Regions from separate parts of the Marinobacter sp. ST-43 genome, predicted to be linked through region 3. Evidence: predicted binding sites of a transcription regulator. Region 3 holds the regulator's gene; each other region holds the start of a gene.
The links. Region 3 encodes FliA, which starts transcription of late flagellar genes. Its sites were predicted from a motif close to CTAAAGTTTNNNNNNNNNNNGCCGNTAA; they were not measured.

Region 1 (4,659 bases), 700 kb from region 3:
TCCTATAGCGGTCAGGCAACGCTCGATCTGCCGACGAGCCACCGAAGAGTCATCCACCACCAGCACAGGCAAGTGGCCCGGCACACGTTCGGCACTCCTGGCAACCAACTCCTCCGTAACATCTTCCCTGAGCGGAGAAACTTCTGCAAGAATCTTTTCTACATCTATGATTTCTACCAGCTTATCATCAATCTTCGTCACCGCTGTCAGGTAGACATCCTTCCCTGCGCCCTTCGGCGGAGGCAAGATATCTTCCCAGTTCATATTCATAATCCGGTCTACGCCCGTTACCAGAAAGCCCTGGGTTTTACGGTTGTACTCGGTGATGATCACGAAACTGGTAGACAACTGCTCTTGCGGAATACCCGGCAGACCGATCGACATACTCAAATCAATAATGGGAATGGTCTCACCACGAATGTGGGAGACGCCTCTGACGACGCTCCGGCTATTGGGAATCGACGACAGTTTCGGGCACTGAAGAACTTCCTTAATCTTGAATACGTTGATGCCGTACAACTGCCGCCCCCGCAAACGGAACAGCAATAGCTCAAGCCGGTTCTGACCGACTAGCTGGGTGCGCTGGTTAACGCTGTCTAATACCCCTGCCATGATGCTTTACTCCTGGCGTGCCTATACCGGCATCAATATTGCTTTGACCTTTGCAAGGTGTTTTCAGGCCTGTCCAAGACAAATCTTTGACGCCTGCAAACCTGTTAAGGGTTAACGGCCCGACAACCCGAATCCTTAACGTGTTTCGACAAAATCCACAGATACAGACAGCATAGGACAAACCGGTGCGTATGCGAATCATCTTTTTGGCTGCATTGTGTCTATCACTGAGCCCAATCACTCTGTCTTCAGAGAGAACCAGTGCTGAAGCCATCCGTGACGCTGCCCAGACGTTCCTGGCAGAGTGGTCCAGAACCCTTGCTGCCGATGGCTACACGAGCCGCTACGAAGTTGGCGCTATCGACAGCCGCATCGCCCTTGCTGCCTGCAACCAGGGGCTGAACGCCGAGTTTGCGGGCGATCCGCTACAGACCACCAGCCCGTCGGTCCTGGTTTCCTGCAGTGGTGAGCGACCCTGGAGAATGTACGTTACCACCAGCGTCGAGGTTCATGGCCCCGCCCTGATAGCAGCCCGTCCCCTGGCGCGCGGAGAGCGCCTGACGCCGGATCTGGTCACCGTAAATTCGGTGCAGATCAATGCCAGTCGTCGCGGCGTACTCACCCGCAAAGAGTCCGTTTCAGGCATGATGATGCGCCGCCCGGTGAACGCCGGCACGGTAATGACCCCGGATCTCCTTGAAGCTCCCAACGCGATTGAGCGGGGTGACCATGTTATTATCACCGCGCGCTCAGGCTCATTTTCGGTATCATCTCGCGGTAAGGCACTGGCGAGCGCGGGCGTTGGAGAACAGGTACTGGTGGAAAATCTCCGCTCGTCCCGGACAGTCAAAGCTCGTGCCGTTGGACCCGGGCGGGTCGAAATTCCGATGTAAGGCGGCAAACAGCAAGAGCGGCAAATGTTTTCCGTTTTGTAACTAAAGTATGGCGCGGATTTGCCGTTAAGCAGATATAAACCCGAATACGCCACTTTCGTGTGGCCCCAGGCAAGCAGGTATTGATATGTCAGTTGACTTAAATGGAATTGGCCCCGGCCAGGTCAACACCACGCGCACGACGGCCGACAAAGCCTCAGGCAATCAAACGTCACAGGCGCCCACAGGCGAGCAAGCCAAGGCCCAGAGCCCCGCTGCCCGTGGCGAAAACGTGAATCTGAGCAATCAGGCGAAAAACCTGAAGCAACTTGAGCAGAAGCTGGGGGACTACCCCGAAATGGACGATGACCGCATCGAACAGATTCGTTCTGCTCTTGAGAACGGCACCTACAAGGTAGATGCCCAGAAACTGGCCCAGAAAATGCTTGAGATGGATAAAAGCATTTTCGGGTGAGTAAAGCATGACTGCACATGAACAGTTGAAAGCGATTCTTCAGGAAGATATCCGCCAGCTTGAGTTGCTGGCGGAAGTACTCCACCAGGAAAAATCCGTGCTCTCCTCTGCGGATATCCAACCCCTCCAGGAAATGACCAGCCGGAAAAAACAGATTCTTGAAGGCATACGCGACCGCGCCAAAAAGAAGATTCACCTGCTGGTGAATATGGGCTACAAGCCCAATGCCGGAGAGCCATCACGCTTCATTCGCGCCGCTGGTATGGATGAGCTGTACCAACTCTGGAAAGAAGCCGACACCCGTTTGCGCGAATGCCAGGCCGTGAATCAGAACAACGGCCGAATTCTTGGCCACCTGCAAAAGCGCCTGTCACGCCTTACCGACATCTTCCGAGGTGCTTCCGCCCAGCAGAAGCTCTATGGTGCCAAAGGCCAGCAGACCAACGTCTCAAGCACCAATATTCTGGCCAGCGCCTGATACACCCATCGCTCACAGACAACGAAATGCCCGGAGATCTTCCGGGCATTTTTCGTTTCAGGGCAAGGTCTTCAACGCGTATAGATGGTCATCTGGGAATCCGGGTGAAAGCGGATATCGCGAATGCTGACATTGCCCATGGGTGGAGTCTGGCCGCCCATCACGCGAATATTATCCATCCGGATTTCCTCGATACGCTCGGGAAATGCCAGCCTCAGGCCTCCGTCTTCCTGTAGCGAGTAGCGAGGCTCTGAGTCCCGGTAATGCACACCCGTAATTGTAAGCTCGGAATCCAGAAAGCTGAGCACCGGCACGAATACATTTGCCGCCAGTCTGATCCCTTCCACCACATCGACATCGGGAGATTCTCCTGAGAGATCGTCCCGGGCGCTGGCGGGCATGGAAGACACGGCCTCCAGGCGCTCCATCAGGCCAATACCGCTTTGTGCAGACACCCCTGACATTTCCTCTTCCGAGAGGGGTGTGAGTCCGCTCCGCTCGTAGAGTTCGCCCGCTCCGGCGCCTATCTGCGCTGCATTGGTGTTGCTAGACGCCAGTGACACCAAGGGCTGAAATGGCAAGGTGACCATGGTGACAAGCGCTGCTGCATTGCGGTAACGCGACTGATGCTTGAGTACGCGGTGGAGTTCCCTCTCTGAGATCCAGCCGGCAGCAATTAACACCTCACCGAGGCGCTGCCCGGTCTCCCGTTGAGCCCGAAGCCCCTCTTCCAGCTGACCCTCAGACAGGTAGCCACGATTGATCAAAAGCCGGCCAAGCCGGGATTTCTCTTCAAAACCCTGACGGATTCTCACCAGATTCCTCCTGCAGTATCAGTGATCACCGTACAACCCGGCCCGGTATTCAACAGTCAAGTGAAGCGTAGCCCACAACCTCTGAGCGTGCTGTTCTGATTTACCCTTAATGGCGTAATGATCTGTTAAGATCTGCACAAACTACGTAATAACCGGATTATCTCAGTATTCTGGTCACCACCTGTAACAGAGAGCTGCCTTGAAATGACAAATCCCGTAAAACTCGTCCCGATTGTGATGTCTGTCCTGTTTGCCTTCGTTGCCACTCTGCTGACCACCTCACCAGCCGTGGCGCAAAACGAGGAACCGGCACTTCCTGAGGTCCGTTTTGTCACGACAGAGGGCTCTTTCGTGCTTCAGCTTCGGCCCGATGTTGCGCCCAAAACCGTGGAAAACTTTCTGGCTTACGTAAACAGCGGTTTTTACGATGGCACCATCTTTCACCGAGTGATTCCCGGCTTCATGGTTCAGGCCGGCGGATTCGATGAGAACCTGGGGCGTAAACAGACCCGAGCTCCCATCGTGAACGAAGCTACCCGCACTCTGCCCAATCTCCGAGGCACCATCGCCATGGCCCGAACCAATGCACCGGATTCTGCCACCAGCCAGTTTTTCATCAATGTGGCCAACAATGATTTCCTGAACGCCGGAGTTCGGGGCCCGGGCTATGCGGTTTTCGGAAAGGTGACCGAGGGCATGGGTGTGATTGATCGTATCGCAGGAGTCCAGACCGGCTACCAGCGCGGAATGGCCGATGTTCCCGTGAGCCCGGTCATTATCGAGTCCGCCGAAGAAATCACAAAAGACAACTGAGTTCCATGATCACCGACCTTCGTCCGCCAGCAATGGAACCGGCGGAGCTGATATGGCAAGACGGAGTGCCTGAATCAGCCCGCTTTGGCGACGTCTACTTCAGCCGAGATGACGGCCTGGCCGAGACCCGTTACGTGTTCATCGAAAGAAATGGACTACCCGGGCGCTTCGCCGAACTCGACAGGAACAGCCACTTTGTGATCGCCGAGACAGGTTTCGGCACCGGGCTCAACTTCCTGGCAACCTGGGCCGAGTGGCTGGCTCAACGGCCTGACGATCAAGACCACGCAATTCTTCACTTCATCTCGGTGGAGCGCTACCCCCTGGCTCTGGCTGATCTGGAAAAGGCCCTGGAGAGCTGGCCGGGGCTGCAGCCCCTGGCACGGGAGCTGATTGACAACTACCCACCACTGATCAAAGGCACTCACCGCCTTGTACTTGGAGGCGGCGCGATCAGGCTTACCCTCTGTTTTGGCGATGTACTGGACGCCTGGAACGAACTGGAATTCGTGGCCGACGCCTGGTTCCTTGATGGATTTGCGCCGTCGCTGAACCCGGACATGTGGCTTGAAAAAGCCATTCATCAGATCCGGG
Region 2 (4,659 bases), on a different contig from region 3:
CCAGCAGGTACTCGCCTTCGTAGATGGTATTGGCGCGGAACATCGGGAACACGTAATCGCGCACAAACTCCTCGCGCAGGTCCTCAATGTAGATTTCCTTAACGCCCAGCGCTTCGGCTTTCGCACGCGCCGGTTCCACTTCCTCGCCCTGACCAATATCGGCGGTAAAGGTTACCACCTCACAGTTATAGGTATCCTGCAACCACCGAACGATGACGGAAGTATCCAGGCCACCGGAATAGGCCAGCACCACCTTTTTAATATCAGACATGCCCTTGCTCCAGACTGAACAGAATGGATGTGTTGAAAATAAGGGCGCTATTGTACGGGACAGCGGGGGGAATGGCTATTGGGCCGGGGTATTAGCAGCTCAAGAGGAAACATCGGAGTCGGTGCCCCCACTCGACTCCTAATAGATACAGCAAATTCTTTGATTCAAATAGCTTGCTGTTGGCTCATCGCCTCTTCGCGAATGCCGTCCCAGCCTTCCTTGATGGAACGGAGCAGCCCTGAAACCTCATCCAATTTTTCAATGTCATTATGAGCGTTTGCCTGCCAGAGCGCCTTCTCCATGTACTCGTAAAGCGCATCAAGTCGCTCTGCGAGATCCCCACCCCGCTCCTTGTCGAGAAACCCACGCAGCCCTGCGACAATGTCAATCGCCTTTAAGATCAACCTGCCTTTAGCATCGTAATCCCTCGCCTGTATTTTGGCCTTGGCCATGTTGATACGTTCAAGTGCACCGCTGTACAGAAGTTGAATCAACTTGTGCGGGTCCGCATCAGTAATACTGGTTTGGGCATTGATTCGCTGGTATTGCTGAAGGCCGTTCATAGGAAACCTCTTAAAATTCAGCTTTGCTTTAGGCCTGGCCAGTGCTCTGAGGAGCAATTGACGCTAATTGTTGGCTCACATAATCACCCGTGCTGTTAAGCTGAGCGATCAGGGAATCTGCTGCCGAAAATTGCCGTACCAGCCTCTCCTGATACGCCTCGATACGCAGATCCAGACGATCTCTTTGATCCTGAATATCCTCGAGGGTCCGGTTCAGTCCCTCAGTACGGGTAGACAGCAACCCATCGCTTGAAAGAAAACCTGCTATCGTATCTTCGATTTTCGCAGCGATACCGTCAGCGCCATCCTGCTCTGCGAAAAGAGCTGTAACCGACTCTGGGTTAGCCTCCAGCTTCTCCTTGAAGACCGCCTGATCGAACTCAAGCCTCCCAGTGCTGGGATCCGTTTTTATCCCGATGTCAGCCAAAGTACGCACGGGAGAGTTTTCGAGACCAGAAGGGATAGCCGTTAAAGAAGACCTCAGATCGTTTTGTATCGACCTAACACTGGAATCGCCGGACAGGACTCCCCCAACCCCAGCGTCGGCATTGTAGCCAGACGCCTGCTGAATAATACCCCTAAGTGCATTGAACTTGTCCACAAAGTCCTGAACTCGACCTGCAACCGCATCAGAATCGCGAGCCACGTTAACCGATGTCGTTCCGACTGTCTTGACGTCAAAAACAACCCCATCAACAACGCCCTCGACCCGGTTTGTCGGGCGACTGATCGCAATCCCATTTACTTCAAGCAGAGCATCCTTGGCCTGCACGGTCTCCTCAAGATTGGAGGCTCCGCCGCCAAACGAAAACTGGGATAGTCCAGCAGCATCGGAGTTGTTTCCGTCGTCATCTGTTACTGATACTTGAATAGCGTTGTCCACACCGCTTTCGTTCGAGGAAAGAACAAGGCGAAAGCCAGACCCCGTGTCGACCACTCCAGCGGATACACCGGCATTTGCCTCATTTATGGAATCGGCGAGCCCCTGAAGCGTGTTATTGCTTCCATCAACGACCACCTCAGTAGTTGACCCGCCCACACTAATTCTGAGAGTTCCAGTTCCAACCGTGGTCGTGTCGCGGTCAGCAAATTCAGAGGAAGCAAGGGATTGCGCCCGGGCAAGCTGCGTAACTTCGATATTGTAAGAGCCCCGACTCGCAACCGAGGCATCGACGGTGACATCAGCAACCGCGTCGTTCGACGAAGAGGCAGTCAATGCTTTCATTCCATCCGTCGAGCTTAGCTTCTCGATCGGAGACCTTAGAGACTCCAGGGCGTTCCGCAATGCACCAAAGGCCGAAATCTTGGCCTGCGTTTCCTGCTGCTTTCTGTCTAGACGAACCTCTGTTGGTTGGCGCTCCGCATTGACCAACTGATCGACCAAATCCGCGCTAAAAATACCGGACCCGGCGCCTAACGATGTAATTGATGCCATACGAATCGCCTCCTGAAAGGCTCTCTATTCCACTTAACAAGTATATCGGCAAATTCCGGCAATTCTTTGCCTCTTACCAAATACCAAAATGCAAAGAAATGTAATCCTGACTCATTGCATATTTGTAAGTGCCGCCGAGCCTTTCTCAGACACGGCGGCACCTAACAAACGTCGCCCAAGGAAAGGCCACCGATCAGTCGGCCTACACTTTCACCTCGAACAGAGTTAGTGGTTCATCCTGCTGCAATTTTTCTGCCAACCTCAAAGCTACCTCATCCGGAATTTGGCGAATGACCTCTTGGGTTTCTTGATCAACCACTCTAACAACAGTTTGTCCCGAGTCACTGTTCACCTCAAACTGCAGATCTCTCTGAACATTCTGGACAAAATCATTAAGTTTAGAAACGGCTTGATCAAGCTCTTCCCGGTTGGCTTCTGTCTGCTGCATGCGACCAGTTGCAGAGAACACCAGAGAAGAATATTCGGTCAGTTCGGTAGAAGCCACCCTACCCGGAGCAGAAGTATTGGCTTGAGCGGAGACATTCCTCCCTTCAGCCAGAGGTGACGCAGACGCCCGAGCCGGAGCTTGCTCACTGGAGCGAACCAGCTTCAAATCCGGGCTGTTCAGGTTCACGTCATTCATAGCTCACCTCATTTTCCTTTTACGACGCCAACCGACCTTTCTGTTGAGAAAAGCCGGTCAGCGTCGCAACGCCTCATTTACTGCAGGAGAGACAGAACCTGGTTGGGTCGAGCATTCGCCTGGGCGAGTACTGAGATACCAGCCTGCTGCAGAACGTTCGCTTTAGCGAGCTTAGCGGTTTCAGCAGCGAAATCCGCGTCAAGGATTCGGCTATTGGAAGCACTGAGGCTTTCAATGTTTGTGCCGAGGTTGTTAACAGTGCTTTCAAATCGGTTTTGAACAGCACCAAGGTCAGCACGGAAACCGTTTACCTTTGAAAGTGCGGCGTCAATCGTTGCCAAAGCATCACTCGCAGCGCCAGCCGAGGAACTGATATCAAGACCACTTACACCCAGACCGGAGGCAGTCATAGTGACGTCGAAGTCAATATCAATCTTCTCGCCAGCATTAGCGCCTACCTGGAAGGAAAGAGTACCTTCTGTACCAGTAAGAACATTGAGTCCGTTGAACTTAGTATCTGTCGCAATCCGCCCAACCTCAGCAACACGCTGATCCACTTCAGCTTGCAGGGCAGCCCTGTCACTGTCTGTGTTAGAGCCGTTGACTGCCTGAACAGCCAGCTCACGAATCCGCTGGAGGTTGTTCACAGTTTCATTCAGACCACCTTCTGCAGTCTGCGACATGGAAATCCCGTCATTGGCATTTCGCTGGGCGACAGTGAGGCCACGAATCTGAGTATCGAAGCGGGTTGAAATCGCAAGGCCGGCCGCATCATCTTTGGCAGAATTGATCCGCAAACCAGAAGAAAGACGCTCCAAAGCCTGATTGGACAGCTGCTGGGAATTGCTCAGCTGGTTTTGAGCACTAAGTGAGGCAACGTTAGTATTGATACCGAGAGCCATGGTTGATCTCCTGTAGATTTTATCTGTGTCTCTCAAGGAAGGACCGCGAACTCTTTTTAGCTGTCCGGCCCCGTTACCCCTCTTAACGGCCTGCTTGGTTTTTACTTTAACGAGCTGAACAAAAAAAATGTAACGATGCGTAACTCTAGTCTGAATCCCACTCAGAGGGCACTCCAGGCTCTGGATTCACAAGTCTGCTTGATGTCATCGAATCTTCCTCCGGCGCGCAATCTCTGAACACAACTGAGTCAAAGTGCCTTGGAAGGCTTGCCAGAAACTGAACAAACACATCCCTCCATTTTTTCGAGAACTCAACCAACTCATCATCCGACTTGCAGGCAAGCCCATGACACATTCCTATCTGAAGGAAACGCTGAATCGTCCCCTTCATCATCTGCCAACCAATCAACTGGACGGTAACAGAGGATTCCCTGCCGCTGTGCGCACCTACTCTATTTAGATAGCTACGAACCTCATTGGAAGCCACAATCAGATCAGACCGTCCTTCCAATCGGCTATGTCGGAGTATCGAACTGAAGTGCTGGGCAGAGGATCTGATCTCCTCACTTAGATCACGCAACTTCTTGCTCAAATCTTCATTTGGCAAGGGCGATGTGGAGAGATCAAGGCAACCCTTTTCTCTGGAATCATCCCCAGCATCCCTCCCAAGGACGTCCCGGAGAAAGCTCTCCTTGGACAGCCACGAAACCCCCTCTATCTCTGCACCGTCTGAGCAATTGAACACCTGCAGACCGTCCGCAGGCGTCGGAACTTCTGCAAGGAACTGCTCTACCGATCGCTTCGCTGAGTAATAGTCGGCTCGCGTAAGTACGGTCCCACCATCT
Region 3 (4,659 bases):
GTCGTCGGAAATCAGATCGGCGTCGCCGGATGATTTTTCCGGGCCACCGCTGGTATCAGTATCTGCCTTGGCTGTTTCAACTTCCGCAGGCGCGCCGGCAAACTGGCCCTTGCCGTGGAGTTGATCCAGCAGGGCCTCAAATTCATCGTCGGTAATCTCATCACTGTCTGAGCCGCCGGCAGATTCGGCCGGGGTGCTCACCTGCCCGTTGCCGACCGGTTTCTGGCCATCGGATTTTTCATCCGCCAACGCGTCCAGCAACTGCTCGAATTCATCGTCAGTGATATCGCCCTGGTCCCCTTGCGGCCCGACATCCGCAGACGACGACTCCTGTGCCGGGGTTGGCGCTTCCGCCGCCGGTGTATCCTCGGACTCAGGTTTGGCGAGGGCGTCCAGGGCTTCGATCAGTTCGTCCGGCGCAGGCGTCGGCTCTTCCCGGTTGCGAACTTCTTCGAACATGGCATTAACGTTGTCCAGCGCCTCCAGCACCACATCCATCAGGTCCGGTGTTACCTTGCGCTTGTGGTTCCGGAGAATATCAAACACGTTCTCCGCAGAGTGGCAGCAATTAACCAGTGCCTCCAGTTGAAGGAAGCCAGCGCCCCCTTTCACGGTATGGAAGCCACGGAAAATGGCGTTCAGCAGATCGCTGTCATCGGGATGCTGCTCCAGATCCACCAGCTGCTCCGACAACTTTTCGAGTATCTCGCCGGCTTCTACCAGGAAGTCCTGCAGGATCTCTTCATCAGCATCTAACGCCATGCGTCACCCTCTTTATTATCAGAATCCGAGACTGGACAGCAGATCGTCCACGTCGTCCTGCCCCGAAACTACATCTTCCCGCTCATCAGCTTTAATCTGTGGTCCTACCCCTTTTTCGGCCGATTCTTCTTTTTCTTCAATCTGATGCACCGTGCCGGTCAGCTGATCCACGTGGCTGGCCATCACTACCAAGCCAAGAAGATTGTCTTCCACTTCTTTCACCAACGCGGTGACCTTCTGGATAACCTGGCCAGTAAGATCCTGAAAATCCTGAGCCAGCAGGATTTCCGACAGATTCTGGTACAGACTGTCGGAGTCTGTCGTCAGGCCCGCGAAGAACTTGTCGATGCGACCATAAAGCTCGCGAAACTCCGCAGGCTCCATTTCACGACGGCGCAGACGCTGCCACTCATCCCGCAGGGAAACCGCTTCATCCCGCATGGCGTGAGCCACCGGCATGCTTTCCTCAACCAGATCCATGGTGCGGTTCGCCGCCTGGCTGGTCATCTGAACCACATAGGCCAGACGGTCAGAAGCGTCGCTCATCTTCGACAGCACTTCTTTCTGCTCGGCATTACGCGGGTCTATCTGGAAGTTCCGGATTGCCTCATGGAGGCTGCGGGTCAGTCGCCCCACTTCCCGATACAGACTCTGATCGCGAACCTCGCTCAGTTCATTGATCAGGGTCATCGCCTTGGCATAATTCCCGGCGTTTACATTCTCGGCCAGGTCGGAGGCCTGCTTTTGAAGCTTCTCCGCCACCTCCGGATCAAGGCCCTGATGGTTCTGTTTGGTATCACTCATGGCGAGCCATCCGACCTCTGGTTACTGGATTCGTTCGAAGATTTTCTCGATCTTTTCCTTCAGCACGGCTGCCGTGAAAGGCTTGACCACATATCCGTTCACCCCGGCCTGAGCCGCAGCCACGATCTGGTCCCGCTTGGCCTCTGCCGTTACCATCAGAACCGGCAGGTTCTTCAGGTTTTCATCAGCACGGACAGCCTTCAGAAGGTCAAAGCCCGACATGCCGGGCATGTTCCAGTCAGTCACCAGGAAGTCATACTTGCCGCTTCGGAGCATGGGCAACGCGGTGTTGCCATCGTCTGCTTCATCCGTATTGGTGAAGCCGAGATCTCGCAGCAGGTTTTTGATGATGCGTCGCATTGTGGAGAAGTCATCCACAATGAGAATTTTCATGTTCTTGTCCAATGGGACCTCCAGTCAGTAACACCCGGAATTCATTCAGCCTTTTGGAAGTCTAGCAGGCTGCTACCTTAAGCGCTTATTGTGTGGTGTTTGCGCACGTTGTAAAGCATCGTTTACCAAAAGCTACACAGCTTGCTGAAAGAGAAACACAGCACCTGGCCGATCAGTCGTTGTCACCGTCCCGCCATTCGGCCAGCCGGCTGCGAAGTCGCAACGCCGCCTGGCTGTGAATCTGGCTTACCCGGCTCTCACTGACCCCGAGCACCGCCCCAATTTCCTTGAGGTTGAGCTCTTCCTGGTAATACAGGCTCAATACCAGCTTTTCACGCTCAGGCAACTGCTCAATGGCGTCTGCCAGACTGCGCTGGAAAGCGCCGGAAGCAATACCGTCCAGTGGATTACCACTGGTCTCTGCTTCTTCTATCGGCAGCTCGCCGGATTCATTGAGCTCATCAAGACTAAAAAGTCTACCGCTGTTCGCGTCGGCCAGTGAGGCATGATACTCGTCCAGACCAATACCGAGCTCTTCAGCTACTTCGGCATCCTGGGCCTCGCACCCGGTACGATCTTCCACTTGTTTGATAGCACTGGCGATTCGCCGGGCGTTGCGATGCACTGAGCGGGGCACCCAGTCGCCCTTGCGGATCTCATCCACCATGGCACCGCGGATGCGAATCCCTGCGTAGGTTTCAAAGGTGGCACCTTTGCCGGAAGAATAGCGCTGCGCGGCCTCCAGCAGGCCAATCATACCTGCCTGCATAAGGTCTTCCAGCTGCACTGATGGCGGCAGCCGGGCCATGAGATGAAGGGCGATTTTCTTGACCAGCGGCGCATGCTCTTCAATCAGGGCTGAAGGGCTCCTGGCGCCGGCCTGGTGGTAAATTCCCAGATGTTTCGCCAATGTCATGTATCCGGTTTTCTTGTAGGACTGGATTCAGATCAGACTTCGACGAGCCGCTCCACGAAGAATTCGAGATGCCCCCTGGGAGAGGACGGCAAAGGCCAGCTATCCACTTTTTCGGCCAGAGCCCGGATAGCCAGCGAGGCTTTCGCCCTCGGATAGGCATCCAATACCGCTTTCTGTCTTTGGACGGCTTTCTTGACGGCCTCGTCGTAAGGCACGATACCTACATATTGTAGTGCCACATCCAGAAAACGCTCGGTGACCCGGGTCAGTTTTTCAAACAGATGGCGGCCTTCCTGCTCATTGCGGACCTGGTTTGCCAGGATACGGAAGCGGTTCGTGCCATAATCCCGGTTCATCAGCTTGATCAGCGCGTAGGCATCGGTAATGGAGGTAGGTTCGTCGCAGACCACCAGCAGAAGTTCCTGCGAGGCCCTGAGGAAGCTGACTACCGATTCAGAAATACCTGCGGCGGTATCCACAATCAGAACGTCAATCTGATCGCCCAGCTCACTGAAAGCGTTGATCAGGCCGGCATGTTCCATGGCGCTGAGCTGGGTCATACGCTGGGTGCCGGAGGAAGCCGGTACAATCTTGATACCACCAGGACCATTCACCAGCACGTCTTTCAGATCACAATCGCCGCTGAGTACGTCTTGCAGATTTCGATTAGCAGTAATGCCGAGCAACACATCGATGTTGGCGAGCCCGAGATCCGCGTCCAGCAAGACAACCCGGCGCCCCTTCTGGGCCAGGGCGATACCGAGATTGACCGAAACATTGCTCTTGCCGACACCGCCCTTGCCGCCGGAAACCGCAATCACCTGAACCGGATGTGGTCTGCTCATACTGTTATCAGTCTCTTACTACGTTCTTGTACGGGCACGCGTGCCGGTGTTTTATTCTGGTCGCCAACGAGGCTCAGGCACCTTCGGCGACTGTCTGTGCGCTCTGCACGGCCTTAAGCCGTTCTACGCCCAGGCGCACTAACGGAATGGCCTCCGCCCTCTGGAGATCTTCCGGTATCTTCTGGCCATCGGTGTACCAGGCCACCGGTAAGCTGGTCTCCATAACGAACCCGAGCGCTTCGCCCAGGGTCAGGGCCTCATCAATCTTGGTCATGATGCAGCCTGCAAGGCTTGCCATCTTATAGCAATGCCACACGGATTTCATGATACGTGGCTGACTGGTGGCGGAGACCACCAGATGTGTACGGATATTGTGATCGCTGCGAGCCAACTCCGCCAGTTGTTCCTGGTAACCGCGGTCGGCACTGGTCAGGCCGGCAGTGTCAATCAGCACCAGGTGTCGATCCGATAACTCATCAAGAATGTCATCCAGGGAATGGCTCTCATCCACCACACGCACGGGCACATTCAGGATGCGGCCGAACACGAAGAGCTGTTCATGAGCGGCCACACGATAGCGGTCGGTGGTCACCAGTGCCAACGAATCCGGACCATGCTCAAGGACGTAGCGGGCCGCCAGCTTGCCAATGGTGGTGGTTTTGCCAGACCCGGTTGGCCCGACCAGGGCATAGATACCGCCGGCATCAAGCCAGTCTTCGCGACCGGTACGAACGCCGGTCGCCAGCATTTTCAGTGACTGCTTCCAGCCGTCCTCCAGACGCCCGGCCCGGTGCCGACGGGACAGAGAGCCGGCCAGCTCCGCGCCCAAACCGAACTCCTGCAGGCGCTCGGCCAATCGTTGCTGAACTGCGCTGTTGCCGGTCGGCGTGGCAGTTGCAGCCTTACCACTGACCAGATCACGCAGAGAGCTGATTTCGG

Region 1: flgM (flagellar biosynthesis anti-sigma factor FlgM) is a predicted target of FliA. The motif match lies at 1,548-1,575, and genes of this name have one in related genera.
Region 2: fliD (flagellar filament capping protein FliD) is a predicted target of FliA. The motif match lies at 2,312-2,339, and genes of this name have one in related genera.

The regions. Positions count from the first base shown of each region.
Region 1 covers NZ_JASSVO010000001.1:777,791-782,449, forward strand. The annotation lists gene QPL98_RS03700 (chemotaxis protein CheV) at 1-612, opposite strand, end outside; gene flgA (flagellar basal body P-ring formation chaperone FlgA) at 804-1,505, shown strand; gene flgM (flagellar biosynthesis anti-sigma factor FlgM) at 1,633-1,959, shown strand; gene QPL98_RS03715 (flagella synthesis protein FlgN) at 1,967-2,437, shown strand; gene QPL98_RS03720 (pilus assembly protein PilB) at 2,509-3,252, opposite strand; gene QPL98_RS03725 (peptidylprolyl isomerase) at 3,457-4,065, shown strand; gene mnmC (bifunctional tRNA (5-methylaminomethyl-2-thiouridine)(34)-methyltransferase MnmD/FAD-dependent 5-carboxymethylaminomethyl-2-thiouridine(34) oxidoreductase MnmC) at 4,071-4,659, shown strand, end outside.
Region 2 covers NZ_JASSVO010000002.1:10,903-15,561, forward strand. The annotation lists gene QPL98_RS04275 (argininosuccinate synthase) at 1-271, opposite strand, end outside; gene fliS (flagellar export chaperone FliS) at 436-834, opposite strand; gene fliD (flagellar filament capping protein FliD) at 863-2,269, opposite strand; gene QPL98_RS04290 (flagellar protein FlaG) at 2,472-2,912, opposite strand; gene QPL98_RS04295 (flagellin domain-containing protein) at 2,990-3,814, opposite strand; gene QPL98_RS04300 (motility associated factor glycosyltransferase family protein) at 3,960-4,659, opposite strand, start outside.
Region 3 covers NZ_JASSVO010000001.1:82,428-87,086, reverse strand. The annotation lists gene QPL98_RS00410 (chemotaxis protein CheA) at 1-762, opposite strand, end outside; gene QPL98_RS00405 (protein phosphatase CheZ) at 781-1,566, opposite strand; gene cheY (chemotaxis response regulator CheY) at 1,588-1,971, opposite strand; gene QPL98_RS00395 (RNA polymerase sigma factor FliA) at 2,132-2,875, opposite strand; gene QPL98_RS00390 (MinD/ParA family protein) at 2,908-3,720, opposite strand; gene flhF (flagellar biosynthesis protein FlhF) at 3,794-4,659, opposite strand, start outside.